2 regions of the Massilia sp. UYP32 genome follow, and region 2 is predicted to be linked to the other one. Evidence: riboswitches for the same ligand, from Rfam matches in the RefSeq annotation. Region 2 holds a riboswitch; the other holds the start of a gene.

Region 1 (14,836 bases), on a different contig from region 2:
CGAGGTGATCCGCGAGGCCAACAGCGCCTATTACCGGCCGCTGCAGGCGGTGAAGTCGCTCGACGCCGCTCTCATGATGATCGGCCAGAACGGCCTGCGCATGCTGCTGGCCCGGATCGCCTTCCGGCCCCTGATCAGGATGGCCGACCAGGGCTTCGCGCGCCACGCCGCGCCGCTGGTCTGGAACCAGTCCGAGAAATGCGCGCTGGCCTCGAGCCTGATGGCGCCGGGCCTGGGCGCCGGCGTGTTCGAAGCCTACCTGGCCGGCCTGATGCAGAACCTGGGGCTGGTGGTGGCCTTCCGCCTGGCCGAGCGGGCGGTCGAAAATGGCAAGATTCCCGGTTCCAGCGACTTCGGCCGGCGCCTGTTCGACGTCAGCCGCAGCCTGTCGTCGACCATCGCCGCCCACTGGGAATTTCCGCCCGACGTGGTGGAAGGCATCGCCGGCGTCGGCCAGCCGGATGCCTCGCCGCTGGCGCGCACGCTCGAACGCGGCGACCGGATCGCCAAGCTGCGGCTGCTGCTCGACGCCCGCGTGGTGCTGGAGGACGATGCGCTCGTGACCGAAGGCCTGGACAGTTTCGAGCGCCGCTGCCTGGGCAAGCTGACCGATTTGCCGGGCTGACCGCGGTATTGCGTCACCTTTTTTCGCGAGGAGACCGCCATGAACATGAATGCCGAACACCTGGCCGAGCTGCACGAGGCCAAGCGCCTGCTGGAGACCCCCGGCCTGGCCGCGCGCATCAGCAACCTGGTCGGCTCGCCGATCGAAGCGGCCATCGAGCGCCTGCCGGCGCCGTGGCAAAAGCGGGTGGGCGAGGCCACCGAGCATGCGCTGCAGTATGCGATGACGGGAGCGCTGTCCACGCTGCCCGACGGCGGCAAGGAGGCATCGTACCCGCGCCTGCACAAGTTCGCGGCGAGCGTGTCGGGCGGGGTGGCCGGCGTGTTCGGCCTTCCGGGCCTCCTGGTCGACCTGCCGCTGTCCACCGTCATCATGCTGCGCTCGATCGCCGAGATCGCGCGCGCCAATGGCGAACGTCCGCAAGATGCCGAAACCCGGCTGGAATGCCTGCGCGTGCTGGCCATGGGCGGACCGGGCGGCGCTGACGATGCCGCCGATTCGGGCTATTTCGCGATGCGCATCGCGCTGGCGCGGGCGGTGAGCGACGCCGCCCAGGCGCTGGCGGCCAGGTCGGCCAACGCCGCCACGACGCCGGCCCTGCTGCGCCTGATCGCCACGGTGGCGGCGCGCTTCCAGGTGCACGTCACGCAAAAAGGCGCCGCGATGCTGGTGCCGGCCCTGGGCGCGGTGGGCGGCGCGACCATCAACCTGCTGTTCGTCGACCATTTCCAGAACATGAGCCGCGGGCATTTCGCGGTGCGGCGGCTGGAGCGCCTGTATGGCGAGGGGATGGTGCGACGACAATACGAAGCGATCGTGCTGGCCGACGAGACGACGGGATTGCTCATGTAGAGCAAATCCTGTTGCGGCCGGTCTCCTTGGCTGTGTACAGCATCGCATCCGCCCGCAGGAACAGCGCGTTCTCGCTGCGGTGCTCGGGGAACGCGGCCAGGCCGCCGCTGAACGAAAAATGCCGCGCCTCGCCCGGCGCCACCTGGAACCCGACCGCGCCGAAGGCCTGGCGCAGCGCGTCGAGCCGGCGCCACGCCGCGTCGAGCGCGCAGTCCCAGAACACGACCACGAATTCCTCGCCGCCGAAGCGCGCCAGCAGGTCGCGCTCGCCCATTCGCGGCGCCAGGCACAGGCACAGGCGCTTGATGACGATGTCGCCGAAGTGGTGGCCCCAGGTGTCGTTGATGGTCTTGAACTTGTCGATGTCGATCACGCCGAAGGCGAGCGGCTTGCCCTCGAGCGTGGCTTGCCGGATCAGGTCTTGCGTCTTGCGCTGCAGGCCCACCTTGTTCAGGAGGCCCGTGGCGCGGTCCTTGCCGATCAGGTCCTTGCTGACGCGGATCCTGGCGGCGCGGCTGGCCAGCTGCGCTTCGACCAGGCCGCCGCTGGCCTGCAGGACGGTGTCGAAGCCGTCGCCGAGCGCGCGCCGCGCCAGCGCATCGTCGGGGCGGCGCTGGAGCAGCACGATCTCGCGCACCGGATCGGCCTCGATGTTCTTCTTCATGACCCGCGCCAGCGCGTCCAGGCGCCGGTACTCGTCATCGAGAATCACGACCAGGTCGGGCTGCAGCTCCTTGACGCGCAGGTGCAGCGTGGTCGCGTCCGGGTGATGGACCACCTCGACCCGCTGCGCCAGCAGCGCCGCCGTATCCAGGTCGCCCGGCGCGCCGAGGTAAACGAGCGACACCGGGTCGCCGCGTCCGGTGCGGGCCAACAGGTTGAACAGCCTGTCGACCAGGACGTCGTTGGCGATCGGCTTTTCGGCATAGGCCAGGCAGTTGCTGTCCACCAGGCGTTGCTGGAGCAGGAAGCGGCTGCCCTGGCGGCTCGACTGCAGGTAGACGTATTCATGGCCGGGCGGCAGGCGTTCGAGCAGCTCGCCCAGCATCAGGGTCTTGCGGCTGTCGTGCAGGTCGGCCTGCATATTGTGCAGGGCGTCGAGGTCGATCACGAACAGGCTGGCGCCGTGGTCGGCCGCGACGGCGGCGGTGAATTCGGCCACTTCGCTGAAAAAACGGATGTCAAAATCGTATTTGTGCGCGTGCAGCAGCAGTTCGGCGCGGTTGTCCTTGATGAAGAAGTTCTGGGAGAGGAAGAGGACCTGGTGTCGGTACAAGGGGGCCTCGGTGCGCATGTCAACCTGCCTTCTTTCTGCATGATGTGACATCTTGCCACGCCAATATGACGTGATGTTGACGCCGCCGGGACGACCGTCAATACCCCAGAAAATCGCACGGGCATCACCCAACGGGGCTATACTCGCGCATTGCTTTTTTCACCTCGAGGACTTGTCTTGTTCAAATCGATCGTCCTGCCCGTCGCCCTCCTGGGCGCGGCGAGCGCCGCCTTCGCAGACGAAGGCCAGTGGCAACCGCACCAGCTGCCGCAACTGAAATCCGAACTGAAACGCATCGGCATCACCATGCCTGCCGAGAAGCTGGCCGACCTGGGCAAGCATCCGATGAGCGCGATCGTCTCGCTGGGCGGCTGCTCGGCGTCCTTCGTGTCGCCCGACGGCCTGGTGGTGACCAACCACCACTGCGCCTATGGCGCCATCCAGCGCAATTCGAGCGCCGAGAAGAACTACATCGTCGACGGCTTCCTGGCCAGGAACCGCGCCGACGAACTGCCGGGCGGCCCGAACACGCTGGTGTACGTGACCGAGAAGGTCGAGAACGTGACCGGGCGCGTGCTCCAGGGCCTGAATCCGTCCATGTCGGGCCGCGAGCGCCATGCGCTGGTCGAGTCGCGCATCAAGGCCCTGGTGGCCGAATGCGAAACCGACAAATCGACGCGCTGCTCGGTGCCTGCCTTCCACCGCGGCCTGGAGTACTACCGCATCAAGCAGCTGATGATCCGCGACGTGCGCCTGGTGTACGCGCCGTCCGACCGCATCGGCAACTACGGCGGCGACATCGACAACTACGAGTGGCCGCGCCACGTCGGCGACTACGCCTTCTACCGCGCCTACGTCGGCAAGGACGGCCGTCCGGCCGACCCGTCGCCCGACAACGTGCCCTACAAGTCGAAGGACTTCCTGGTCGTCTCGGCCGAGGGCCTGAAGAACGGCGATCCTATCCTGCTGGCCGGCTATCCTGGCCGTACCAGCCGCTACAAGCTGCCGAGCGAGATCCGCTTCGCGCGCGACGTCGACCTGCCGGCCAAGGCCGCGGGCATCACCGCCGACCTGTCGGTGATCGCCGCCGCGACCCAGGGCAATCCGTCCTGGACCGTGCGCTATGCGAGCGTCGACAAGGGCCTGAACAATGTGCTCAAGAAGACCAGGGGCCTGCTCGACGGCTTCGCGCGCAAGGACATCGCCGCCATCAAGGACGTGCAGGATGCCGAGTTCCGCGCCTGGCAGAAGGCGCATGCCGACGGCAACGCCGGCCTGCTGTCCGAACTGGACGCGGTGATCGCCCAGGACATGGCGCTGCAGCGCCAGGAAGCCGCCTGGCTCGAAGCCACCCACAGCGACCTGCTCAAGAGCGCGCGTACCCTGTACCGCCTGGCGCTGGAGCGCGGCAAGCCGGACGCCGAGCGCGAAAGCGGCTACCAGGAACGCGACCTCGGCTTCATCAAGGCGCGCCTGACCCGCCTGGAGCAGTCGTTCGTGCCGAGCGTCGACCAGGCGCGCTACGCCGCCGCCCTCGCGCGCTACGCCGGCATCGACGCCAAGGTCCGTCCGCAAGGCGTGGACGCGCTGCTGCCGGCGCAGGATGCGCTCACTGGCATGTACAAGGCCAGCGAGTTGTCGGATACCGCCAAGCGCCTGGCCTGGATCGGCAAGGACGTCGAGGCCTTCCGCAAGTCGGACGATCCTTTTATTCAGCTGGCGGTGCGCCTGCACGACGCCGGCATGGCGCTGGAAGAGCGCCGCAACGAGATCGACGGCAACCTCGAACGCGTGATCCCGCAATACATGGCGGCCGTGATCGCATGGAAGAAATCGCAGGGCAAACCGGTCTACCCGGACGCCAACTCGACCTTGCGCGTGACCTACGGCACCGTGTCGCCGTTCTCGCCGCGCGACGGCCTGGTCAAGGGCCCGTTCACCACGGTCGAAGGCATCCTGGAAAAGGAGACCGGCAAGGATCCGTTCATCGTGCCGGCCCCGCTCAAGGAAGCGATCCAGGCCAAGCGCTATGGCGTGTTCAAGGATGCGGCGCTGGGAACGGTGCCGGTCAACTTCCTGTCGAGCGCCGACACCACGGGCGGCAACTCCGGTTCGGCCGTGATGAACAAGAACGGCGAACTGATCGGCCTGAACTTCGATTCGACCTATGAATCGATCACCAAGGACTGGTACTTCGACACCGCCATCACGCGCGCGATCCACGTCGACATCCGCTACATGCTGTGGGTGATGAAGGAAGTCGACCACGCCGACAACCTGCTCAAGGAAATGACGATCAAGTATCCGAAGAAGTAATTCGGACGTTGCCCATCGGTGCACTTGCGCGCCGAGTTGCACCATGCACGTCGTTCCCGCGGAGGCGGGAACCCAAGTTCTGCGCGCGCCGTCGGGCTGCACGCAGCCTTGGGTCCCCGCCTGCGCGGGGACGACGGCTTTTCCGCCAACAAGAATGAACGAACCCCTCGTCATCGCCGGTCTCGCGACCTCGCCGCTGGAATTGATCTCCTTCCTGCTGGCGGTCACCACCGTCGTGCTCAACATCCGCCAGAAGCACTGGGCCTGGCTGTTCTCGATCGCCTCATCCGCAACCTATGCGGTGGTGTTCTACGACGCGCGCCTGTACGGCGACATGGGGCTGCAATTCGTGTTCATCGCGGCCTCGGTCTGGGGCTGGTACCAGTGGCTGCACGGCGCTGCCGGAGTTAGTACGGCGCCGCTGCTCCCTACCTTCCTGAAACCGGGCGGCCGCGCCTGGTCGCTGGCGGCCTGGCTGGCGGGCTTCGTGCTCTTGTCGACCTTCCTCGACAACTTCACCGACACCGACGTGCCGCACGCGGACGGCTTCCTGACCGCCGGCAGCCTGGTCGGCCAGCTGCTGCTGGCGAAGAAGAAGGTCGAGAACTGGCATGTATGGATCGCGGTCGATATCCTGTACGTCGGCCTCTACCTGTACAAGGGCCTGGTGCTGACCGCCGTGCTGTACGGCGTGTTCGTGCTGCTGGCGATCGCCGGCCTGCGCACCTGGGCTGCCTTGGCGCGGGAGCGCGCATGAGTGTCGAGGCAGCTCGCATCGCCATCCTCGGCGCCGAGTCGTCCGGCAAGTCGACCTTGTCCGAGGCCCTGGCGCGCCACTACGGCACGCTGTGGGTGCCCGAATACCTGCGCGAATTCGTCGATGCGCAGGGCAGGGTGCCGCACGAGGAGGATCAGTATGGCATCGCGCTGACCCAGCGTGCGCGCGAGGATGCCGCGGCGGCCGAGGCAAGCCGCTTGCTGTTTTGCGACACCACGCCCCTGATGACGGCGCTGTACAGCCGCGTATACTGGGGCAGGGTGGATGCGCAGCTGGCGGCGCTCGACGCGCGCCACGACTACGCCTGGACCTTCGTCACCGCGCCCGACACCCCGTGGGAGCCGGACGGCCTGCAGCGCGAATCGGAAGAGGTGCGCCAGATGGTGCACCGGATGCTGGTGGAGACGCTGGCCGCGCGCGGGATCGCCTACACCTTGCTGGCAGGCGACCTGCCGCATCGCATGCGGCAGGTCGAAGGGCTGCTCGGCAAGCCTGAAGGTTAGCCCTTCGGCAGGCTGGCCGCCAGGTCGAGCCACGACTGCGGCTGCGGCTTGCCGCGCTCGCGCACCCCGAAGAAGGTCACCACCAGCTCGCCCTGGTCGTCGAAGAACTCGACCGAGGTGACGCCGGCCCGGCGCACCACGTAGCCGCTCCTGAACGCGCTGTCGCGCAGGTGCAGGTTGAAGTCCGGATCGAGCACGTTGAACCAGCCTTCGGCCGCCATCACCTTGTTCACCTTGCCGCCGTAGATCTGGGTCAGTGCGCCATTGCCGAGGAAGGCCATGATCGCGACCCCGTTCTTCGCCGCATCCCCGAGCAGCTTGCGCACCGCCTGCGGCGCCACTTTCTGCACCACGCCGCCCGGGGCCAGGCGCAGCGCCTGTTCGCGCGTCAGGCCGAATTCCGACACGATGCGGTTGAACTGGTGGACGTCGGTCATCTCTTGCCAGGCGGTCTGGAATTCCTTGACGTCGACCGCATTGTCGGGTTTTTCGGCGGGCTTTGGCACGACGGGCGCCACATCCAGTTGGGCGTTCTGGCTCGGATGGCGGAAGTCGGCCACCAGCTTGTCGAAGACCGGTATATTGGCGTCGTCGCGCAGGTAGAGCTTGTGCACGGCGTTGCCGCTGGCGTCGAAGAACTGCAGACTGCGGTTGATGGCGCCGTCGCGGCCGGGCTGGGTCACGGCGAAGGCGTACTTCCATTTGGCGAACTGGAAACGCAGGTCGATCGGGCCGCCGAGGTAGCCGCCGGCGATGTTCAGGTTGCGCGCTTCGCGCTCGGCCTCGTCGGCGCTGCCTTTCTCGGCCTGTTTCGGGATGCGCATGGCCACGCCGGTGGTCTCGATCACGCCGTTCTCGTTGCGCGTGAGCGCCATCACCTTGCCGAGGTCGAGGGCGCGGCGCATGATCTCGCGCGGCGCATGGTCGCTTTCCTTCAGGCGCACCACGGTGCTGCCAATGCCGGTGGCGAGCAGCTCGGCTTCGGATACCTTCAATTGGCGCGCGGCGTCGCGCGTCTGCAGGCGCGGCTCCTTGGCCTTCAGTTCGGCCCACTGCTGCGCCAGTTGCGGGGCGGCTTGCGCCGGGACCAATGCCAGGGCTATGGCGGCGGCCAGGAAGTGGCGGGTGAGTTTCATGAATGTGTTCTCCTTGTTCGTTCAATAGACCAGCTTGAAGGTGACGGCCGCATGGCGCCCGGGGCGCGCCTGGCGTTCGATGTCGGCCGCGGTGATGGCCGCGGTGATGGCCGTGGTGGCGGCCGGCAGGCTGCGCGACGAGGCGTAGTCCCAGTACTTCTTGTCGGCCAGGTTGTAGACGCCGGCGGTGATCGATGCGTGCGCGTTGATGTTCCAGTATCCGGTCAGGTCCAGCACGGTGCTTGACGGGACCGCAAAGAAGGTCGTGTTCACGCCGCCAATCACGTCGCGTTCGGCCTGCTTGGCGCGGGTATGGACCGCGGCGAAGGCAATGCCGCCGCGCTGGGCGGGGTCAATCCAGGCCGCGATCAGGCTGGTCTTTTTCGGCAGGGTCGAGGCCAGCTCGCTTTCCAGTCCGGTGCGGCTGTTCTTCGCCTTGCTGCGCTGGACGCCGCTGGCCAGGGTCAGCTTGCCGCCCTTGAAAGATGGATTCCACTGGCCCAGGTCGGCGTCGAGCGTGAGCTCGCCGCCCCAGGTGCGCGCGCTGCCGATGTTTTCGGGTCGGAACAGGCCGAAGGTGATGTTCGGATAGTTGACCGGATCGGCCGGCTGCGAGGCGTATTCGATCAGGTTCTTGTAGCGGGTGTGGAACAGGGCCGCATGCAGGCGCAGGCCGCGCGCGACCTGACCTTTGAGGCCCAGCTCGAAGGCGTTGCTGGTTTCCTTGTCCAGGTTCGGATTGCCGATCACCGCGTAGGCGTTGCCGACTGCCGTGTAGCTGAGCGAATCGTAGGTGCCGGTGCGTTCGGCGGCGGTCGGCAGGCGGGTGCCGCGGCTGTATTGCAGGTAGGTTTCCAGGTTCGGCGCCAGTTGCGCGGTGAGGCCCAGGCTCGGCGTGAGGTAGCTGTCGGTTTCCTTTGTCAGCTCGCGGCTCGCGTTGGGAATGCCGATCGCGTAGTTGTCCGTGCTGTTCGGCTCGAGTTCGCGCCAGTTGTAGCGCAGGCCGGGCGTGATGCTGGCCCAGGACGACAGGGCGACGTCGGCGCGCGCGAAGGCGGAGAAGCGCAGCGACCGCATGTCGGCCATGCGGTTCTTGTTGGTCACCTGCTGGGCGCCGCTGTTGACGACGGTGCGGTCTTCGCGCCATGGACGCGCGGTGTCGGTCTGCTCGACATTGATGCCATAGGCCAGGTCGTGGCTGCCCAGCCGCTTGCTGGCGTTGCTGGCGAAGCCCACGCTGCGGTTGTCGAAGCTGGTCGCGATATGGCGCAGCACCGGCTGGCCGCCCGTGATGTAGCGGGCCGTCGTGATGTCTTCGACTTCGCTGTCCTGGATGTAGAGACGGCTCTCGAGCGTATCGAACCATGCGCCGGCGCCTGGAACAGGTGGTCGATGCCGAAGCGGTCGCGCCGGGTGCGCCCGGCCTGGGTCGCGCCTTCAGGGTAGAGGGCGCCCTGCTTGTTGTCGTATTCGCGGTCGTGCTCGGCGCGAAAGGCGTCGATCGTCGCCGTGAAGCGGTGACCGGTCCATGGCGTCCAGGACAGCTTGGCCAGCAGGGCGTCCGAATCCCAGTCGTCCGGATTGAGCGGCGCGCTGCCCGTCGAGCCGAGTTCCTTGCCGTCGCGGTGGACCAGCACCGCCAGCGCCTTGAGTGCGCCGGACTGCGCGGCGCCGGTCAGCGCGTGCATGCGCATGTCGTTGGCGCGGTTCGATCCGAACTTGTACTCGGCATAGGTGGGGCGGGCTTCGCTGACGTAGTCCTCCGGCGCCTTGGTGACGAAGGAGACGTTGCCGCCCAGGCCCTGGGCCCCGGCGCCGGCCGGCGCGGTGCCGGACTGGATGGTCACCGAGCGAAGGGTCTCGGGATCGACGTAGTCGCGGCCGACGCCGAAGCCGTTCAGGGTCGAGGCATCGGGTTTCGGCGCGGCCTCGGGCAGCTCGATGCCGTCCAGGTCCAGGCCCACCCGGTTGCCCTCGACGCCGCGGATGTTGAAGCCGGTATTGCCTGCGCCGTCCCAGACGTTGCCGCTGCCGCTGGCGGCGCCCGGCACGCTGACCAGCGGCGCGTAGCGCGCCATGTTCTGCATGTCGGTCACGCCCTGGCGGGTGAGGGCGGCGGCATCGAGCACGGTCACGGTGCCGGCCTTGTCGAGGCGCTGGCCGGTGATGACGATGGGGTCGAGCGGGGTGGGTGCATCGGGCGCGGCGGGGGCATCGAAGGCGCTCGCCTGGGTGGCGAGGGCGCAGGCGAAGGTGGTGGCAAACAGCGCGGGAAGTCGTCGCAGGCCGGGAAGGGTTGCTGCCATGGTGGTCCAGTCAAGAGGGGTTGCACATGCGCCGCCCGGCATGCGTGCGCAGGCAGGCGTGCTTGGGCAGGCCCATCAATGAGAATGATTCTCATTTGCGATGTATACTAAATGATAATCATTATCATTTGCAACAAGATTGCTCGACTTTTTGACAGCGTTTTTTGACCTGGCGCACAGAGCGCCGATATGAGGCGAGGTTCGATGTCGTTACGAACAATAAATCTTTACCTCCTCATGACTATTTGTTTCTAGAAGGCATTACAATCATCGGATTTCGAACGTACGGCGGGGCGCTATGAAAAACTGGATAGGACGCTTTTTGGGCGGTTCAGAGAAAGAGACACAAGCCGCGGCAAGCGCCGGCGCGACCGCGACGATCGAAAACGACGAGGACATGGCGAACGACGTCCACGCCACCTTCTATCGCTGGCTCACCGCTTCCAGCGGCTTCAACGCCAGGCCCGACCAGGAAGCGCAGATCCTGGACGAAGTGCGTTCGCTGGCGGCCGATCCGGTCTGCGCGTCCGGCCTGGTGCCGCGCGTCCCCGAGCTGGTGTCGCAACTGCTCACCGCGCTGTCCGACGAAAACATCTCGACCAGCGCGCTGTCGGCCCAGGTCGGGCGCGACCTGGTGCTGGTGGCCGAAGTGATCCGCGAAGCCAACAGCGCCTATTACCGGCCGGTGACGCCGATCGAGACCCTGGAGGGCGCGGTGACCATGCTCGGCCTGAACGGCTTGCGCATGCTGCTCGCGCGCATCGCGTTCCGGCCGCTGGTGCGGGTCAAGGTGCAGGGCGTGGCGCGCCAGGTGGCGCCCAATGTGTGGAAGCATTCCGAACGCTGCGCGTTCGCCGCCAGCGTGATGGCGCCGGGCCTGTCGGCCGGCGTGTTCGAATCCTACCTGGCCGGCCTGATGCAGAACCTGGGTCTGCAGGTCGCGTTCCAGGTGGCCGACCGCATCTGCGAAGGCAGGGTGCCCGGCTCCAGCGAATTCGGCGTCGAACTGTTCGCGGCCAGCCGCCAGCTGTCGTCGGTGATCGCCAACCACTGGGACTTCCCGCCCGAAGTGGTGGAGGCGATCGAACAGGCCGGCGAAGCGGATGGTTCGCACCTGGCGCAGGCGCTGGCCCAGGGCGACCGCATCGCCAAGCTGCGCCTGCTGCTCGATGCCGAGGTGATCGAGGAGGATGATGAACTCATCACCCGCGGCCTGAACGGCTTCCAGCGGCGTTGCCTGGGCAAGCTGGTGGATTTGTCGGATTGATGCATGACGCCTGCCACGGCGCGCGTGGCAGGCGAAGCGGCGGGATGGTCAGAAATCGATCTGCGCCGACAGCCTGAACGTGCGCGGCGCCCCCGGCAGCAGGTAGCCACCCAGCGACTGCGTCACGTCCCGCCAGTAGAACTTGTCGAAGGCATTGTCCACCCGCGCGCGAACGATCGTGTTCAGCCCACCCGCGCGCAGCAGGTAGGACGCGCCGAACCCCGCCACGTGGTAGCCCGGCACCTTCATTCGGTTGGCCGGATCGAACACCTTGTTGCCCGAGTACTGCCACTGGGCGTCGAGCTTCAGCCCCGCCACCTGCGGCACCGCATACTCGATCCAGGCGGTGGTGCGCAGCTCCGGCACATTGGTCACGCGCTTGCCTTCGGTCGACGCGTCGCCCGTGTCCTTCTGGTCGGTGTCGAGCGCCATCAGCGACAGGCTGTAGTTCAGGTTCTGGGTGGCGCGGCCCATCGCCGACAGCTCGACGCCGCGGTGGGTCTGCTCGCCGGCGCGCACGAAGGTGTTGGCGGCGTTCGTGTATTCCAGCCCCTGGCGGATCTCGAACAGCGCGCCCGACAGCGCCAGCTGCTCATTGACGTTGCGCTTGACGCCGAACTCCAGCTGCTTCGAGCGGCTCGGCGGCAGGGCGGTGTTCTGGTTGGTGGTTTCCATCGGCGCGATGCCGCCATACTGCAGGCCATGGCTGATCGAGCCATACACGCGCCAGTCGCGCGCCGGCGCGTACACCAGCGCCACGTTCGGCAGCGCGAACGAATCCTTCGTGTGCACCCAGCCGCCTTCGATTTCTTCCAGCGCGTCGAGCTTGAGCTTCACGTAGCGCACGCCGGCGTGCAAGGTCAATTGCGGCGACAAGGTCAGCACGTCCTGCACGAACAGCGAGCGCTCTTCTGTGGCGCGGCGCTCCATCACGGGGCCGGTCACGCGGTCGCCCGATACCGGCGGCACGACGCTCGGGTTCCAGATATTGCTGGAGCCGACGTAGTCGTAGACGTATTCGCCGAAGCTGTCATGGCGTTCGGCATACGAGCCGCCGATGGTGAGGGAGTGGCGCACCGCGCCGGTGTCGAAGCGGCCCTGCAGCATCGCCTGCAGGCCCCACGGCGTCTTGCGCTCGCCGGTGCTCTGGAAGTCGTACACGTCGTAGTCGCCGTTCGAGCAGTAGCCCGGATAGTAGCCGTCGCCCTCGTTGCTGCAGCCATACGGGAAGGCGGTGAAGTCGTCGCGCTTGAACCAGTGCTTGTTGGCGCTCACGGTGGCGTTCCACGCGTCGCTGAGGCGGTACTCGAAGCGCAGGCCGAGATTGCTGCTGTCGGTGTCGACCGGCCTGGTCCACGGCTGGTCGTTGAGCAGGGTCTTGGGCGAGACGCCGGTCGGCAGGACTTCGTCGCGGATCAGCTGGTAGCCCGGCGCCGTGACCTGCGACTTGTGCTGGTGGTCGAGGTCGATCTGGAACAGCGCGTCCGGCGTGATCTGCCAGTCGAAGGCGGCCGACACGAACTGGCGCTCGCCGTCGGCGCCGCGCACGTAGGATTTCAGGTCTTCGGCTGCGGCGTTGATGCGATAGCCGAAGCGGCGGTCCGCGAAGCGGCCGCCCAGGTCGACTGCGCCGTACACGGTGCCGCGCTCGCGCACCTCTACCGTGGCCTGGCGCAGCGGGGCGCTGGTCGGGCGCTTGGTGACGAAGTTGATCATCCCGCCCGGCGCCGCGACGCCGGCCTGCAGGCCGGCCAGGCCGCGCAAGACTTCGATGCGTTCCTTGTTCTCGAGCGGGATTTGCGTGTCGCCCGAGATCGCGATCATGTCCTTGCGGTAGCTGGTGGCGTTGTCGAGCGCGAAGCCGCGGATCGAGAACTGCTCGGCGTAGCCGATCGCATTGTAGGCGTCGCCGATCGAGGCGTCGTAGCGCGCGGCGTCGGTGGCGCTGCGGATCGACAGGTCCTGCATCTGGCCCTGGCTGATCGAAGAGATCGAAGCCGGGGAATCGAGCAGCTGCACGTCGGAGAAGCCGCCGACGCTGGCGCGATCGAGCGCGATCCACTTGCTGCCGGTGACGACGACCGACGATATGGCCGACTGCGCAGCGTCCTGCGCGGCGGCTTGGGACGACAGGGAGAACGCCTGCACGATGGCGCAGGCGAGGATGGTGTGCTTCGAGGTGAATGTCATGGTTTGCTCTTTTTCGCGCGCAGCGTGGCGCGCCGCTTTTATCAAAGCCGGAGCCAACGTGGGGGAAGGGCAAACGAATGGGGATGCTGCTTTGCGCTTTCCTTCGCTGGCATTATCCAGATCAGGTACGAAGGGTATCTCTCACCCGGAACAGCGTTCCAGGACCCCTAGCGAATCGCGAGTGTATCACGGCCCGCGCGGCCGTGGTGAATCTGTCAACCTGTTCGAGCGGCGCCGCTCAGGCTTTCGCGGTCGACGGCGCCTCGGCCGCCGCGGGCTCGCTGACGGCCGGCGTCGCCATATGGCGCAGCAGCACGGCGCGGGCCGCGTCGCCGATGGCGCGCCAGTGTTCGCGCCGCTGCGCCGCGCGCTTGCGGTGCTTCGATGGCATGTCCTGCAGCGGCTTGAGGTAGAACGGCAGCGGGACCACGAAGCTGCGCGCGTCCAGCTCAAAGCCGCCCAGGATGCGCCAGAAGCCGTCGTAGGCGTTCTCGAAAGCCTTGTCTTGCGCCGCCTCGTAGGCCACGTGGGCGCTGCCGCGCACCGCGACCACCCGGTCGAAGCCGAGCGCCTGCGCCGCGCCCTGCAGGGCGGCAAAGCAGAAGAAGCTCGGCGAATTGTTGGGGAACACGCGCTCGAAGGCCTCGAAGGCGCCGCCGGCATCGCGCCACAGGCCGGCGTTGCGGGTGACGAAGGGAACGATCGGCAGGTCGACGCCCACCACCGCGCCCTCGACCCAGGTCCAGGACAGGCGGTGCAGCACCGTGCCGTCGACGATCAGGGACAGCGTCAGCTCGCCTTGCGGGTCGATGCGCGGCGCATGCTCGAGCCGCATGATGAAGTTGCCTTCGTCACCCTCTTGCTCGCCCCGGTGCTGCCACAGGACCAGGCCGCCGTGGTGCGCGGCGTGCCGGTAGGCACTGTTGAAGGTGGCCTCTTCGAAGCGGTAGTGGGCCAGCACGCAGCGCATGCGCTCGCGCACTTTCATGCCGCGCGCGAGATAGTCGCGACCGCTCACCTGGCGGAACAGGTCGTCGGCGGGGGCGTTTTCGAGGCGGCGCACCAGCTTGAGGCGGGACAGGGACTGGTGCTCGCGCCAGTAGCGCAGCGCATGCCAGCGTTGGGTGAGACGAGCGAAGATCATCGAGCGCTCCATTCGGCGTAAAGGGACGTTGCGTTGCCGGGCTGCGCGCGATGGCTGGCCACGCTCGGCAAGAGCAAGAAATAATTCCGTTTTGCAATTATCTGCCGAATTGCTAACTCGTGCCCGGACGAAGTGCAAACAGTGCTTGGGAACCAAGGCGGGCGTGATCTGTCATGGGACTCTCTCTGGACGTGTTAACTTATGGTTGTTTTTAGGCATGCACGACAAGACTACCATGTTTGCCGCGCGTTACGCTTCTTCATTCATCATCGATAATGCGCCGAAACCAATCAGCAATGGAGGAAGCAGCTGGCGTGTGAGTGCCGTTCTACACAGCTACGCACGGCGTTGATGTTGATACGTTCACTCTGCACATTCACGCCGCAGTGGGAGAGCAAGAGCGACGCCTGGTCGGCCAGCGGACCAAGGATGCGTTAGCAGCC
Region 2 (14,836 bases):
GGCATCGGCGGCGGCGCGCGCCGTCGCCGCATCGTCGCTGGCGGACAGGAACATGAAGGGGATGGTCGTCTCTTCGCGCAGCAGGCGCGCCAGCGCCAGGCCCGACATGCCGGGCATCTCGATGTCGAGCAGGACCAGGGCGATCCCGTCCGCGTGCTCCTCGATCGTGCGCAGGGCCTCGGCCGCGGTGCCGGCGTCGAGGGTATCGTGGCCGGCGTGCTGCAGCACTTCGGCCAGGTATTCGCGCAGCAGCGCATCGTCGTCGACGATCAGTACCAGGCGGCGCGCTGGTGGTTGTGGGTTCATGCTTCCTCCTGTCTATACATGGGACGTCAGCGCCGCTGACGTGCTGGAGCATGAAAAAAATATAGCACGCAAGATTGTGAACGCGCCAGTTGGAAACGACACAATGTCAGATTCATGGAATGGCTGGCGCCGATGAATTTCTTGGGATACCATCGTTCCCTGCACCTTTGCAGGGCCAAATGGAGAACACCATGCCCGATTCCGCGAAGGTGCGCGCCGCGCATCTCGACGCCACGCCCGCGATCCCGCGACCGGCACTTCTTGCGCTCGACCTGTCACTCGCCTTCCCCGCCGCCTTGCGGCCAGCGGTCGCCGCGCTGACCGACAGCGCGGGCTGGCGCCCCGAAATACGCCACTATACCTATCACGTCATGCTCGGCGGCGACACACTGACGATTCCTTTGCGACTCTACGTTGACCGCGGCCTGCTGTGGGACGATGCCGGCCGCGACGCCACCGGACGCGGCATAGCATGGTGCCTCGGCACTCGCCACCACGACGGCCATGTGCGCGAAGCATGCCTGACGCGGCTGCTGGCGGCGCCGCAAGGCTGGATGGCGCCCTTCATCGTGCATCTGGTGGGCGAATACGTAGACGAGATCGTGCAGCGGATCGAGGCGGCGCTGCCGGACCTCGCGCCCGACATGCGGGCCGCCCTCGCCGCCTTCGTGCGCGAAAATCCGCGCTATCTGGACACGATCGAGCGCCGCACCGTCAGCTACCGGCCCTACCTTTGCCCTGCGTCGGAGAGCTATCCGGGCAAGCGCGTCATGGCCTGCCTGCGCGCGCTGGGCCGGGAAGCGTGAGCCGCATGCGCTGCTCCATCAGGTCCGAGCCCGGCCGCAAGGGCTCGCGCACGCCGGCCTCGACGAAACCGGCGCGCTCGTAGAGGCGCAGGGCGTCGGCATTGGTGCAGGTGACGCCCAGTTGCATCGCCTGCGCGCCGCGCTCCGTGGCCCAGCGCACCGCGTCATCCAGCAAGGCGCCGGCCACGCCCCGTCCGCGCGCCTCGGGAGCAACCCACATCTGGAACAGGTTGACGATGGTTGCGTCGTCGCCGTCCTCCTTGGCCCAGGCCAGGCCGACCAGGGCGCCATCCATCTCGGCGGCCAGCGCGCGGTCGATGCCGGACGTGGTCGAGCGCGCCAGGCGCGCGGCCCAGGTCTCGGGCGCCAGCGCTTCCTCGGCGGCCAGGGTGCTGCCGAAGGCGTCCGGCGCGTCGGCGAGCGCGCGCAGGCGGATCGCGCGGTAGGCCTGCCATTCGTCGGCCACGAATGGCCTGATGGAGAATGCAGAGCGGGTCATGACGAACTCTCGTTTATTCCAGGAAACCGATTTTAGCAGGCCGCATCCGGCTCATTGCCGAGCGCCCCTAACGAACGACAATTGGTACATTGAAGCTTCTAACCAGGGAGAGACTTCATGTCCGAACTGAACAAGAGCATCCTGCAACAGGCGAATGCGGCGGTGACCCGCGGCGACAACGAAGGATTCCTGGCGTTCTGCACCGACGACCTCGTCTGGTCGACGGTCGGCGGCGAAACCCTGCGCGGCAAGGAAGCAGTGCGCGCCTGGATGGTGGATGGCTATGCCGAGCCGCCCAAGTTCACCGTGCGCGAACTGGTCGCGGAAGGCGACCTCGTGGTCGCTTTGGGCGACATCGAATCGAAGGACGAGCAAGGCAACACGGTGCAAAATGCCTATAGCGACGTCTGGCGTTTCCGGGATGGCAAGATGGCCGAATTGCGCGCCTTCGTGGTGCCGTTCAAGGAGTGAGACGGGTCTAATCCCTCTCCCAATCCTCCATGCGGCGCTTGCGCGCCCTTCCGACCGCGATCCGGTTACGCGTGGTAAACGCAATCAACCGCGCCACCACCACCGCCAGGTACATCAGCCCGACCAGCATCTCGACGCTGGCCAGCGCCCGCGCATGCACGGTCAGCGGGATCACGTCGCCGATGCCGGTGCTCGACAGCAGCGCGAAGCTCAGGTAGTTCAATTCGGTCCAGGTGCGCGGCGCGCCGGAGTTGACGGCAGCAGCGAAGCTGCCGGGATGGAGTTCCTGCACCAGGATGTACATGTGGGTGAAGCCCCATGCGAGCAGGGTGAAGGTGGCGCCGGCCGCGAACAGCTCGTCGGTGGTGGCCAGCTCGTCGTCCATCATATAGGCGATCAGGCTGCCCGCCGCATAGAAATAGAACAGCGCCTCGAGCCCCGACGACCAGGCCAGCAGTTCGCGCAGCCCGAACAGGATCTGCGCCAGCAGCAGCGCGATGATCGGCAGCGCCAGCGCCAGGCTGACCCGCACCTCGCCCGGCGTGCGCCGCACCATGCGGATGGTGAAGGCCAGCACCACGATGCCGAAGGCATTGAAGGCCACCTGGCCGGCCGGCGTGCCCTCGATGAAGGGATAGGCCAGCATGCCGATCAGCTGGACCAGCAACAGGATGGCGGACGGGTGGCGGCGGGTGTGGACGAACAGGAGCAAGGGGCGCATGGATGGACGACGGTGATCGCGATGCGCCCATTGTAGGTTCAGGCGGGCGGAAACAGCGCGCCGAATGCGCGCGCCGCCGCGCCGGGATCGCGCGAACCATAGACGCTCGTGATCGCCGCCACCAGGTCGATCCCGCGCGTCACCAGCGGCGCCGCATTGCTCGGTGTCATGCCGCCGATGACGACGATCGGCAGGCTGAACTCGGCGCGCGCCTGGTCCAGCAGCTCGGGTGGCGTGACAAAAGTGTACTTCTTGACCGGCGACGGATAGAAGCCGCCGAAGGCGACGTAGCTGGCGCCGGCTTCGACTGCCGCGCGCGCCAGGGCCAGCTCGCCGTAGCACGAGGCGCCGACGATCTTGTCCTTCCCCAGCAGCGCGCGCGCCTCCTGAACGCCGTCATCGGTATGGCCCAGGTGCACGCCGTCGGCGTCGATCGCCTGGCACAGGTCGAGGTGGTCGTTGATGACGAGCGGCCGGCCGTGACGGCGGCACAGCGCGAGCAGCGCCGCTGCCTGCTCCTTGCGCAGGTCGGGACCGGCTTCCTTGTGGCGGTACTGAACCAGCGCGGCGCCGGCGCCAAGGGCAGCGTCGGTCGCGGCGATCAGTTTTTCCGTATCGTCCCAGTTCGGGGTAACGAGGTACAAGCCGCGCATGGCGGACTCCTTTCAGCTTGTCGATTGCAACAGGCGGCGCGGGATGCGCTGCCCTAGCGCCAGCGCATACGACTGCGCCAGCGCATGGTGGGTATAGGTCTGGGCCGTGTCGAGCGCCGCCTCCATGCGCTCGCCCAGCGCCAGCCGCGCCGCCAGCGCCGCGGCCAGGGTGCAGCCGCTGCCGTGGTAGCCGTGCGGCAGGCGCGGCCAGTGCCAGGCGCGTCGCTCGACGCCGTCGACCAGCCAGCGGTTGACGACGGTGTCGCCTGCGGCGTGGCCGCCGGTCACCAGCACCTGCGCGCCGTGGATCTCGCCCAGTGCTTCGTGTTCGGGCAGGTTGGGCAGCACGATCGTCGCCAGCGCCAGCAGTTCGCGCAGCGCTTTGATAGCGTCGCCCTGCCCCAGCGCATCGCCATGGCCGCTGGCCAGCACCGGATCGAGCACCACCGGCAAGGTGGGCCGGCGCGCGCGCAAAGTCCGGATGACGTCCGCGATCGCCGCCGCATTGGCGGCGTTGCCGGGGATGCCGAGCTTGACCGCCCCGATCTCGAAGGCGGCCAGAAGCGGCGCCGCCTGGCGCGCGATCCATTCGGCATCCACCGGGCTCGCCGCATGGACCCGGTTATTGTCCTGCGCCGTGATGGCGGTGGCCACGGGCAGCGGGTGCGCACCCTGCGCCGAAATCGCCAGGATGTCGGCGGCCAGGCCGGCGCCGCCGCCGGGATCGAGCCCGGCGAACACCAGCACGCAGGCCGTCATCCGGTGATCTTTCCTTCGACGGGCGACGAGGGCGAGGCGGCGAAACGCTTCGGCATGCGGCCGGCAAGATAGGCATCGCGCCCCGCCATCACCGCATGCTTCATGGCGCGCGCCATGCGCACCGGGTCGCCCGCGGCGGCGATCGCGGTGTTCATCAACACGCCGTCGCAACCCAGTTCCATCGCGATCGCGGCGTCCGACGCCGTGCCGACGCCGGCGTCGACCAGCACCGGCACCGTGGCCTGCTCGATGATCAGGGACAGGTTCCATGGGTTGAGGATGCCCATGCCCGAGCCGATCAGGGAGGCCAGCGGCATCACCGCCACGCAGCCGATCTCCTGCAGGATGCGCGCCTGGATCGGGTCGTCGCTGCAGTAGACCATGACGTCGAATCCATCCTTCACCAGGGCCTCGGCCGCGACCAGGGTCTCGGGCATATGCGGGAACAGCGTCTTCTGGTCGCCCAGCACCTCGAGCTTGACCAGCTTGTGCCCTCCCAGCAGCTCGCGCGCCATCTGCAAGGTGTAGATCGCATCCTTGGCGGTGTAGCAGCCAGCCGTATTCGGCAGGATGGTGAACTCGTTCGGCGGCAGCACGTCCAGCAGGCTCGGCGCGCTCGGGTCCTGGCCGATGTTCACGCGGCGGATCGCCACCGTGATGATCTCGGCGCCGGCGGCCAGCGTGGCTTCGCGGGTCTGCTCCAGGTCGCGGTACTTGCCGCTGCCGACCAGCAGGCGCGATTGGTAGGCGCGGCCGGCAATCGTCAGCACGTCCTGTTTGATGTCGTTCATTGCATTCATGTCTCGTCTCCTGTCAGCCGCCACCGATGGCGCGCACGATATCGACCCGGTCCTGCTCATGCAGGCGCCGGTGCAGCCACTGCTGGCGCGGCACCACCTCGCGGTTGACCGCCAGCGCCATCCCCTGTCCGCTCAGGCCCAGCTGTTCCAGCAGGCCGAACAGGGTTTGCCCCGGCGGCACCTGGCACGGCGCGCCGTTGACTTCGATCGGCGTCATTCACACCTCCCGGTACAGCTGGGCGCCGTTCTTCACGAACTCGATCGCCTTTTCCTGCATGCCCTGGGCCAGCGCTGTCTCCCCTTGCACGCCCTTGGCGGCGGCATATTCGCGCACTTCCTGGGTGATCTTCATCGAGCAGAAATGCGGGCCGCACATCGAGCAGAAGTGGGCCACCTTGGCCGAATCCTTCGGCAGGGTCTCGTCGTGGAATTCGCGCGCCTTGTCCGGATCGAGCCCCAGGTTGAACTGGTCTTCCCAGCGGAACTCGAAGCGCGCTTTCGACAGCGCGTTGTCGCGCAGTTGGGCTCCCGGATGGCCCTTGGCCAGGTCGGCCGCGTGCGCGGCGATCTTGTAAGTGATGATGCCGTCCTTGACGTCGTTCTTGTCGGGCAGGCCCAGGTGCTCCTTGGGCGTCACGTAGCACAGCATGGCGGTGCCGTACCAGCCGATATTGGCGGCGCCGATGCCCGAGGTGATGTGGTCGTAGCCTGGCGCGATGTCGGTGGTGAGCGGTCCCAGCGTGTAGAACGGCGCCTCGTGGCACTGCTCCAGCTGCAGGTCCATGTTTTCCTTGATCAGGTGCAGCGGCACGTGGCCGGGGCCCTCGATGATGGTCTGCACGTCGTGCTTCCAGGCGATCTGGGTCAGCTCGCCCAGCGTCTTGAGTTCGGCCAGCTGGGCTTCGTCGTTGGCGTCGTAGATCGAGCCGGGACGCAGACCGTCGCCCAGGCTGAACGAGACGTCATACGCCTTCATGATGTCGCAGATGTCCTCGAAGTGCGTGTACAGGAAGGATTCGCGGTGGTGGGCCAGGCACCACTTGGCCATGATCGAGCCGCCGCGCGAGACGATCCCCGTCAGGCGGTTGGCCGTCATTGGCACGTAGCGCAGCAGCACGCCGGCATGGATGGTGAAGTAATCGACGCCCTGCTCGGCCTGTTCGATCAGGGTGTCGCGGAAGATTTCCCAGCTCAGCTCCTCGGCCTTGCCATTGACCTTTTCCAGCGCCTGGTAGATCGGCACCGTGCCGATCGGCACCGGGCTGTTACGGAGGATCCATTCGCGCGTCTCGTGGATGTGCTTGCCGGTCGACAGGTCCATCACCGTGTCGGCGCCCCAGCGGATGGCCCAGGTCATCTTTTCCACTTCCTCGCCGATCGACGAGGTGACGGCCGAGTTGCCGATATTGGCGTTGACCTTCACCAGGAAGTTGCGGCCGATGATCATCGGCTCCAGCTCCGGGTGGTTGATGTTGGCGGGGATGACGGCGCGGCCGCGCGCCACTTCCGAGCGCACGAATTCCGGCGTGATCTCGTGCGGGATGCTGGCGCCGAAGGACTGGCCCGGATGCTGGCGGCCGAGCAGCGCCGCCACCCGCTGGCCCATCGGCCCCGAGGATTCCAGCGAGGCGATGTATTCCTTGCGCTGCATGTTTTCGCGCAGGGCGATGAATTCCATCTCCGGGGTGATGATTCCCTGGCGCGCGTAATGCATCTGGCTGACGTTGGAACCGCTCTTCGCGCGGCGCGGCGCGCGCTGCAGGTTGAAGCGCAGCGCGGCCAGTTGCGGATCGTTCAGCCGCGCCTGGCCGTAGTGCGAGGTGGGGCCGTCCAGCTGCTCGGTGTCGCCCCGTTCGGCGATCCATGCCTGGCGCATGGGCGCCAGGCCGCTGCGGATGTCGATCGCCGCGCCCGGCTCGGTGTACGGGCCGGAGGTGTCATAGACGAACAGGGGCGGATTCGGCTCGCCGCCGAAGCTGTCGGGCGTGGGCGACTGGCTGATTTCGCGCATCGGCACGCGGATGTCGGGCCGGCTGCCTTCGATATAGACCTTGCGCGAATTGGGTAGCGGATTGATTGCGGCGTGGTCCACCGTGGCGGTGGCGGCGTCGAATATCCGGGATGACTTCAGAGGTGCGTTCATGTGGCTCCCTTGCTTGCGGAGCCAGCAAAGGAGGTGCCGGGTGAGGCAAGGCGGACGCGGGTGTGCGCACGCTTGCATCGATTCGGCTGCTTCCCTTCGCTGGCATTATCCAGATCAGGTTCGGAGGGTATTTCTCACCCACGCGCCGTTGTGGCGACGCATAGGACCCCTAGCGTTTGCCGTCAGGGCGCATGAGCGCCCGGACAGCCAGCCGATTATAGCCCAATCGATTTTCGATGGGCGGAAAATGAATGTGGTTTTATCACAGCATCGGCGGCTCCTGTTCCAGCGCATGCAGCTGCAGCTCGCCGTTCACGGAACGCACCTCGACGAACGGTGTGCGCGCCGGCGCAATGGCTTGCGCGACCGGCGGCCCGCCGTCGACCGACACTTCGAGCTGCACGCTGTCGGCCGCGGTGTGGACGTCGACCGCGTCCGCACGCGAGATCGTCCAGTCGGTGCTGACGCCGGACCGCTGGTACACCTGCTTGCCGTCGACCCGCACGCTCACGGTATTGTTCTGGAAGCCTTCGCCCAGCCTCACGCGTAATGTCATGACCTTCTTCTGCTATTGAAGATGTGAACAAATTTGCCCAACGTCCTCTTCCTGCCCCGAGCCGTCTTGCTAACCGTTCTCGTATCTGACAGGCGTTACTTTCCCGCCTCCCGCCAGACATGAGCTGGCGGCAGTGTCTGACATTGCCGCCAGACTCGCCACGGGTAGCGCCGTTCTCGCCATGAGGCACGGTGGCGAACCGTTGCAATTCCACGACTTGCAACCGACGTGATGCGTTGTTTGCTCATGACCGTCACCAGCAATCATCGAGAAGCAGAACTGGACAGTAAACTACCTATCTGCGGCACTTGGTTTTCGTGACGCGGACGAGTTGTCTCGATAGTGCACCGTCCAACCAGCGTACGTCGTTCAGACAGCGCAGGCAGGACGAGAGTTCCGCTCCCCGGTGGTGTGCATTGACGGCATTCCGGTGAAACGCTGATGCCTTTCCCTGGGCTTTCAGGCTTATCCTTCCTTCATGCCAAGTCGCTGCCGGGAATGTCGCGTGCGATTCGCCCAGGCCGCCAGAGTTCGTTGCGATCAGATATCCGCTCGGAGGACATCAGACAATCTTCGTAATCGAGCAGCACCAGCAGCGATGTGGCCGCGCATGCCCCCCGTTGCACGATGCCGCCGGGATAGGCTGGCGATGCAAGGTGACCTATAATGGTTCTTTCGCAAAAAATTTCACCTACCACCACATCATGGAATTAGCCAAGTCTTTCGAGCCAGCCGATATTGAACAGTTCTGGCGCGCCGAGTGGGAAAAGCGCGGTTATTTCGCCGCCACCATGGACGAGGGCAAGCCGTCCTTCAGCATCCAGCTGCCGCCGCCGAACGTGACCGGCACCCTGCACATGGGCCACGCGTTCAACCAGACCGTCATGGACGGCCTGACCCGCTACTACCGCATGCGCGGCTATAACACCGCCTGGGTGCCGGGCACCGACCACGCCGGCATCGCGACCCAGATCGTGGTCGAGCGCCAGCTCGACGCCCAGAAGATCTCGCGCCACGACCTCGGCCGCGACGCGTTCCTGGAAAAGGTCTGGGAGTGGAAGGAAAAGTCGGGCAACACCATCACCGGCCAGATGCGCCGCCTGGGCGCCTCGGCCGACTGGCAGCGCGAATACTTCACGATGGACGACGTGCGCTCGAAGTCGGTGGTCGAAGTCTTCGTGCGCCTGTACGAGCAGGGCCTGATCTACCGCGGCAAGCGCCTGGTCAACTGGGACCCGGTGCTGGGCACGGCCGTGTCCGACCTCGAAGTCGATTCGCAGGAAGAAGACGGCTCGATGTGGTACATCCAGTACCCATTGGCCGACGGCAGCGGCCACCTGACGGTCGCCACCACCCGTCCCGAGACGATGCTGGGCGACGTCGCGGTCGCGGTCGACCCGACCGATGAACGGTATACGAGCCTCGTGGGCAAACTGATCAAGCTGCCGCTCACCGGCCGCGAGATCCCGATCATCGCCGACAGCTACGTCGACAAGGAATTCGGCACCGGCTGCGTCAAGATCACCCCGGCCCACGACTTCAACGACTACGCGGTCGGCCAGCGCGCGAACCTAGCGCCGATCAACATCTTCACGCTCGACGCGAAGATCAACGAGAACGCGCCGGAACAGTATCGCGGCCTGGACCGCTTCGCCGCGCGCAAGCAGATCGTCGCCGACCTGGAAGCGCTCGGCCTGATGGAACAGATCAAGCCGCACAAGCTGATGGTCCCGCGCGGCGACCGCACCAACGTCGTGATCGAGCCGATGCTGACCGACCAGTGGTTCGTCGCCATGACCAAGCCGGCGCCGGAAGGCACCTTCAATCCGGGCAAGTCGATCACCGAAGTGGCGCTGGAAAAAGTCGCCAGCGGCGAGATCAAGTTCGTGCCCGAGAACTGGAGCACCACCTACAACCAGTGGCTGGGCAATATCCAGGACTGGTGCATCTCGCGCCAGTTGTGGTGGGGCCACCGCATCCCGGCCTGGTTCGCCGAAGACGGCTCCATCATCGTCGCGCGCAATGAAGAAGAAGCCCAGGCCAAGGCCGCCGCGCAAGGCATCACCGGCGCATTGCGCCGTGACGACGACGTGCTCGACACCTGGTTCTCGTCGGCGCTGGTGCCCTTCTCGACCATGGGCTGGCCGGAGGAAACGCCGGACATGAAGATGTTCCTGCCGTCGTCGGTGCTGGTCACCGGCTTCGACATCATCTTCTTCTGGGTGGCGCGCATGGTCATGATGACCGCCCACTTCACCGGCAAGGTGCCGTTCGAGACCGTGTACGTGCACGGCCTCGTGCGCGACTCGCAGGGCCAGAAGATGTCGAAGTCGAAGGGCAATACGCTCGACCCGATCGACCTGATTGATGGGATAGATCTCGATAGCCTGGTCGCCAAGCGCACCACCGGCCTGATGGACCCGCGCGCGGCCGAGAAGATTGCCAAGGCGACCCGCAAGGAGTTCCCGGAAGGGATCCCGGCCTTCGGCACCGACGCCGTGCGCTTCACCATGGCGAGCTACGCTTCGCTGGGCCGCAACATCAACTTCGACCTGGGCCGCGCCGAGGGTTATCGCAACTTCTGCAACAAGCTGTGGAACGCGACCCGCTTCGTGATGATGAACACCGAAGGCAAGGACTGCGGCGCCCCGGCTGCCGAGGACCTGTCTCCGGCCGACCGCTGGATCATCTCGCTGATGAACCGCGTCGAGCTCGACGTCGCGAAAGGTTTCGCCGACTACCGCTTCGACAATATCGCCAGCAGCATCTACAAGTTCGTGTGGGACGAGTACTGCGATTGGTACCTCGAAGTCGCCAAGGTGCGCGTCCAGCAGGGCACGGAAGCGCAGCAGCGCGCCACCCGCCACACCCTGCTGCGCGTGCTGGAAGTGATCCTGCGCCTGGCGCATCCGATCATCCCGTTCGTGACCGAAGCCCTGTGGCAGAGCATCGCGCCGCTGGCCGGCAAATCCGGCGAGACCATCATGCTGCAGCCGTATCCGCTGGCCGACACCTCGCTGATCGACGAGGACGCCGAAGCGTGGATGGAGCAGTTCAAGGCGCTGACCGACGCCACCCGCAACCTGCGCGGCGAGATGTCGCTGTCGCCGTCGGTGCGCGTGCCGCTGATCGTCGAGCCGGGCAACGAGGAAGACCGCGCCAGGATGGCGGTGTTCGCGCCGTACATCCAGCTGCTGGGCAAGCTCGCCGAAGTGCAGATCGTGGACGCGCTGCCGGAATCGCCGGCCGCGGTGTCGATCGTCGGCACCACCAAGCTGATGCTGAAGGTCGAGATCGACGTCGCCGCCGAACGCGAGCGCCTGTCGAAGGAGATCGCGCGCGTCTCCGGCGAGATCGCCAAGGCCGAGGGCAAGCTGTCGAACGAGAGCTTCGTTGCGCGCGCGCCGGCCGCCGTGGTGGCGCAAGAGAAGGAGCGCGTGGCGAACTTCTCGGCCACCTTGGCCAAGATGCAGGAGCAGTTGGCGAAGCTGCCGGCGGCTTGACCGGACTTGCACCCGGTTCAAACGCGGCTTCGGCCGCGTTTTTTGTTGGGGGACGGCGTGGCGGCGTTATCGTAACGCGAAGCGCAAGCCGTAATTGTCCAGCGTCCCCGGCAGCTGCGCCGGGTCCAGTCGACCTTGCGGCAGCAGCCGCAAGGTTTTCCCGTCCGCGCCCGCATCGATCAAGGCCCCCAGCATCACGCTGGTCAGCATCAGCACCAGATTGCGCGCCGGGCACGTCACCGGTCCGCTGCTGAACGGAATCAAGGGCCAATCGCGATCCTGCGCATCCCTCACCTTATCGTCCTTCAACCACAACTCGGGCGCAAACCGGTTGGCGCATGCCATGCGCCGGTCATCCCGATGGAAGAACGGCGTGAACACCAGCACCCCGGTCCCTGCCGGCATCGTGTCTCCGCTCCAGTCGGTATCGCGCGTCGTCTGGCGCAGGATCGCCGGCGTCGTCGGCCACAGGCGCAGCGATTCCAGCACGGTGGCGCGCAGGAACGGCAGATATTGCCGCGCCATGCCGGGATGGCTGCGCAGTTCTTCGCGCGCGCGCTCCGCCTGCTCAGGATGTGCCGCCAGCAGCGCCAGCGCGCGGAAGGTGGCCATGCCGGCGGCGTCGAAGGCAAACAGCCATTGCGGCACCTGCTGGTTCGGCGCCGCATCGGGCGTCCTGGGAACGCTCGCCGCGACCGCTGCCAGGCTGCCGGGTTCGGCGCGCTCGAGGTAGGCCTGGATGCGCGCGAGGAAGCGTTGGCGCGTAACGGTCTTCCTGGGACGCATGAATGCCCAGTTGGCCGCCTGGCGCAGCGCGATGATCATGTCGCTGATTTCCTGGTCGCCGGCTGCGGCGTCGCCGAAGACGATGCGCCGCACCAGGCGGGTCCAGCCGGCGTTGAAGCCATCCCAGTCGAGTTTTCCCTGGCGACGCGCGCGGTCCAGGATGCGCCCGGCCTCATCGTCGACGGCCGGCAGGAACTGGCCCACCATGTGATGGACGGCGCGTTCGTGCTCGAGCACTTCCTCGTTGAAGCGGCGCCGCTCGGCGCGCTCGCGGCCGCACGAAATCAATGCTCCTTCGGGCTCGAAATGCGACAGCGCGGCGCGCTTTTCGCTGCTGGCGGCGCTGAACGGTTCCGGCGATTCGTCCAGCACCCGGCGCACGTGTTCCGGCGCCAGCAGGACGGCCTGCTTGCGGATCGGCAGCGGCAGCATCAGCGGCCCGTCTCCATACTTGTCGCGCAGCTTCTGCATGCGGCGCACCGCACGCGCGTCCAGCCCAAGGCGCTCGGCCAGCGCCACCATCTTGGGGCGGCGCACGATCACGCCCTTGGCAAAGGTCGGGGCCAGCACCTCCACGGCCAGGGCCGCCGTGTCGATCGCGCCGGCGGTGGCCAGGCCACCATGTCTTGCCGCGCCTGCCCTGCGGGAAGACTGGGACATCCATTTAGCTGCTGCGACACCCCCGGCCAAACCGAGCGCGCCGGCAAGCAGCAAGTTCCGATTGCGTTTGTTCATGTCAGCCACTCTCCAGATTCGTCACGAACGGGCACGGCCCGGCATGTGCCTGACAGTCCAGTTCGTCATGTGGACTTTACGACAAGAACGTCAATGGCGACGCACGGCGCCTACTTCGCGCCTACTTTATGGCGCGCCACCATGCGCGCCCGGAATGCGGCTGGCGCAGGTCGACTGCCTCGCCCATCTCCGGCGTGGTCAGCCTGACGCCCTTGTCGTCGGCCAGCTGCGCGATGCGGTCGAACGGATCCTGCCAGCGATGCATCCCCAGGTCGAAGGTGCCGTTATGCACGGGGAACAGCCAGCCGGCGTTCAGGTCGAGGAAGGCTTGCATGGTTTCCTCGGGCTGCATGTGGACGTCGGGCCAGCGCTTGTCGTAGGCGCCGGTTTCCAGCAGCGCCACGTCGAACGGGCCGAACCTGGCGCCGATCTCCTTGAAGCCCTTGAAGTAGCCGGTGTCGCCGCTGAAGAACAGGCGCAGGTCGTCGTGCTGGATCACCCACGAGGCCCACAGGGTCGTGTTCGCATCGGCCAGGGTGCGGCCCGAGAAATGCTGGGCCGGCGTCGCGGTGACGCGCACGCCGCCCACTTCCGTTCCCTGCCACCAGTCGAACTGGCGCACCTTGGCCTGGTCCACGCCCCAGCCGACCAGCCGGTCGCCCACGCCCAGCGGCGTCAGGAACAGGTCCGTCTTCGCGGCCAGCGCCTTCACGGCGGCGTAATCGAGGTGGTCGTAGTGGTCGTGCGACAGGATCACGGCCTTGATGGGCGGCAGTTCGTCGATCGAGATCGGCGGCGCATGGAAGCGCGCCGGGCCGGCCCATTGCACGGGCGAGGCGCGTTCAGAGAAGACCGGATCGGTGAGATAGAACTCGCCGCCGAGCTTGATCAGCATGGTCGAGTGGCCGAGGCGGTACAGCGTGTTGTCGGGCGCGGCCAGCAATGCCGCCTGGCTCAGGCTGCGCACCGGCACCGCCTGCTCGGGAATCGTGCCCTTTGGTTTGTCGAACAGGAAGATCCACCACAGCTTGGCCATCTCGCCAAAACTCATCTTGTGCATCTCGACCGGGTTACGGTATTTCCCGTCGTGAAATTGCGGCGAGGCCGGCGCGGTGGCGGTGCTGGCGATGGAGGTGCAGGAAGCCATGATAGCGAGTGCTCCGAGTAAGAGAGTGCCGAGAAGTAGGCGCATGGTGTCGATGGATAGTCATAAAGTACACTACACAGTGTAGTATCGAAATTTGAGAAAGTAAACTACTGAGTGTAGAATTCGCGTATGCACACGCCGACCCGCCTGACCGACCGAAAACGCAGCGCCATCCTGGCTGCCGCTGCCGAGCAGTTTCGCGTCCACGGTTACGAAGCCGCGAGCATGGATGCCATCGCGGCGCTTGCGGAAGTCTCGAAGCGCACCGTCTACAACCACTTCGCCAGCAAGGAAGAGCTGTTCGCCGAAACGGTGATGCAGATGTTCGAAAGCAGCGCCGGCGAGCTCGAACTGGGCTACCGTCCCGAGCGCAGCCTGCGCGCGCAGCTGGTCGAATTGATGGCGCTGAAGATGCGCACCCTGGCCGATCCGGAATTCATCGCGCTGGCGCGGGTGGCGATCGGCGAGGCGATCCACGCGCCCGAGCGCACGCTGCCCATCCTGGCGCGCCTGGGCGAGCGCGAAGAAGGCGTCACGGCCTGGATCCGCGCGGCCCAGGCCGACGGCAAGCTCAAGGCGGGCGACCCGTCGTTCGCCGCCACGCTGCTGCAGGGCCAGATCAAGACTTTCGCCTTCTGGCCGCAGATCGCGATGGGCGCCGCGCCGCTCGCGCCGCAAGAACAGGAGCGCGTCATCGACGCCGCGGTGTCGATGTTCCTGTCGTATTTCGCGGCCGGCTAGAAACCGATCACGAAGCGGGCGCCCTGGCCCACCGATTTCGCATAGCGCACCGTGCCGCCGTTGGCATGGACCAGGTGGCGCACCATCGCCAGCCCGATCCCCCCGCCCTGCTTCTTCGTCGTATAGAACGGCGTGAAGATGTGGGGGACCGAGGCCTCGGGAATGCCCGCGCCATCGTCCACGACCTCGATGCGCAGGCGGCTGCCGCGC

What was found. A riboswitch is a leader RNA that binds a small molecule or an ion and turns the genes downstream of it on or off. The one in region 2 is predicted to bind thiamine pyrophosphate.
Region 1: another riboswitch for thiamine pyrophosphate. It lies ahead of ABIB42_RS04605 (TonB-dependent receptor); the one in region 2 lies ahead of thiC (phosphomethylpyrimidine synthase ThiC).

The regions. Positions count from the first base shown of each region.
Region 1 is NZ_JBNDIK010000004.1:119,591-134,426, forward strand. It holds gene ABIB42_RS04555 (HDOD domain-containing protein) at 1-625, shown strand, start outside; gene ABIB42_RS04560 (EcsC family protein) at 665-1,477, shown strand; gene ABIB42_RS04565 (GGDEF domain-containing protein) at 1,470-2,771, opposite strand; gene ABIB42_RS04570 (S46 family peptidase) at 2,931-5,069, shown strand; gene pnuC (nicotinamide riboside transporter PnuC) at 5,224-5,826, shown strand; gene ABIB42_RS04580 (AAA family ATPase) at 5,823-6,350, shown strand; gene ABIB42_RS04585 (hemin-degrading factor) at 6,347-7,486, opposite strand; gene ABIB42_RS04590 (TonB-dependent receptor domain-containing protein) at 7,508-8,821, opposite strand; partial or broken gene ABIB42_RS04595 (TonB-dependent receptor plug domain-containing protein) at 9,337-9,834, opposite strand; gene ABIB42_RS04600 (HDOD domain-containing protein) at 10,190-11,059, shown strand; gene ABIB42_RS04605 (TonB-dependent receptor) at 11,108-13,249, opposite strand; TPP riboswitch at 13,331-13,428, opposite strand; gene ABIB42_RS04610 (DUF535 family protein) at 13,488-14,393, opposite strand.
Region 2 is NZ_JBNDIK010000007.1:124,848-139,683, reverse strand. It holds gene ABIB42_RS07505 (ANTAR domain-containing response regulator) at 1-306, opposite strand, end outside; gene ABIB42_RS07500 (hypothetical protein) at 498-1,112, shown strand; gene ABIB42_RS07495 (GNAT family N-acetyltransferase) at 1,075-1,611, opposite strand; gene ABIB42_RS07490 (nuclear transport factor 2 family protein) at 1,729-2,082, shown strand; gene ABIB42_RS07485 (ion channel) at 2,090-2,803, opposite strand; gene thiE (thiamine phosphate synthase) at 2,842-3,456, opposite strand; gene ABIB42_RS07475 (hydroxymethylpyrimidine/phosphomethylpyrimidine kinase) at 3,469-4,215, opposite strand; gene ABIB42_RS07470 (thiazole synthase) at 4,212-5,015, opposite strand; gene thiS (sulfur carrier protein ThiS) at 5,029-5,232, opposite strand; gene thiC (phosphomethylpyrimidine synthase ThiC) at 5,233-7,158, opposite strand; TPP riboswitch at 7,233-7,339, opposite strand; gene ABIB42_RS07455 (hypothetical protein) at 7,421-7,714, opposite strand; gene ABIB42_RS07450 (valine--tRNA ligase) at 8,419-11,217, shown strand; gene ABIB42_RS07445 (cytochrome P450) at 11,284-12,663, opposite strand; gene ABIB42_RS07440 (MBL fold metallo-hydrolase) at 12,860-13,885, opposite strand; gene ABIB42_RS07435 (TetR/AcrR family transcriptional regulator) at 14,015-14,626, shown strand; gene ABIB42_RS07430 (sensor histidine kinase) at 14,623-14,836, opposite strand, start outside.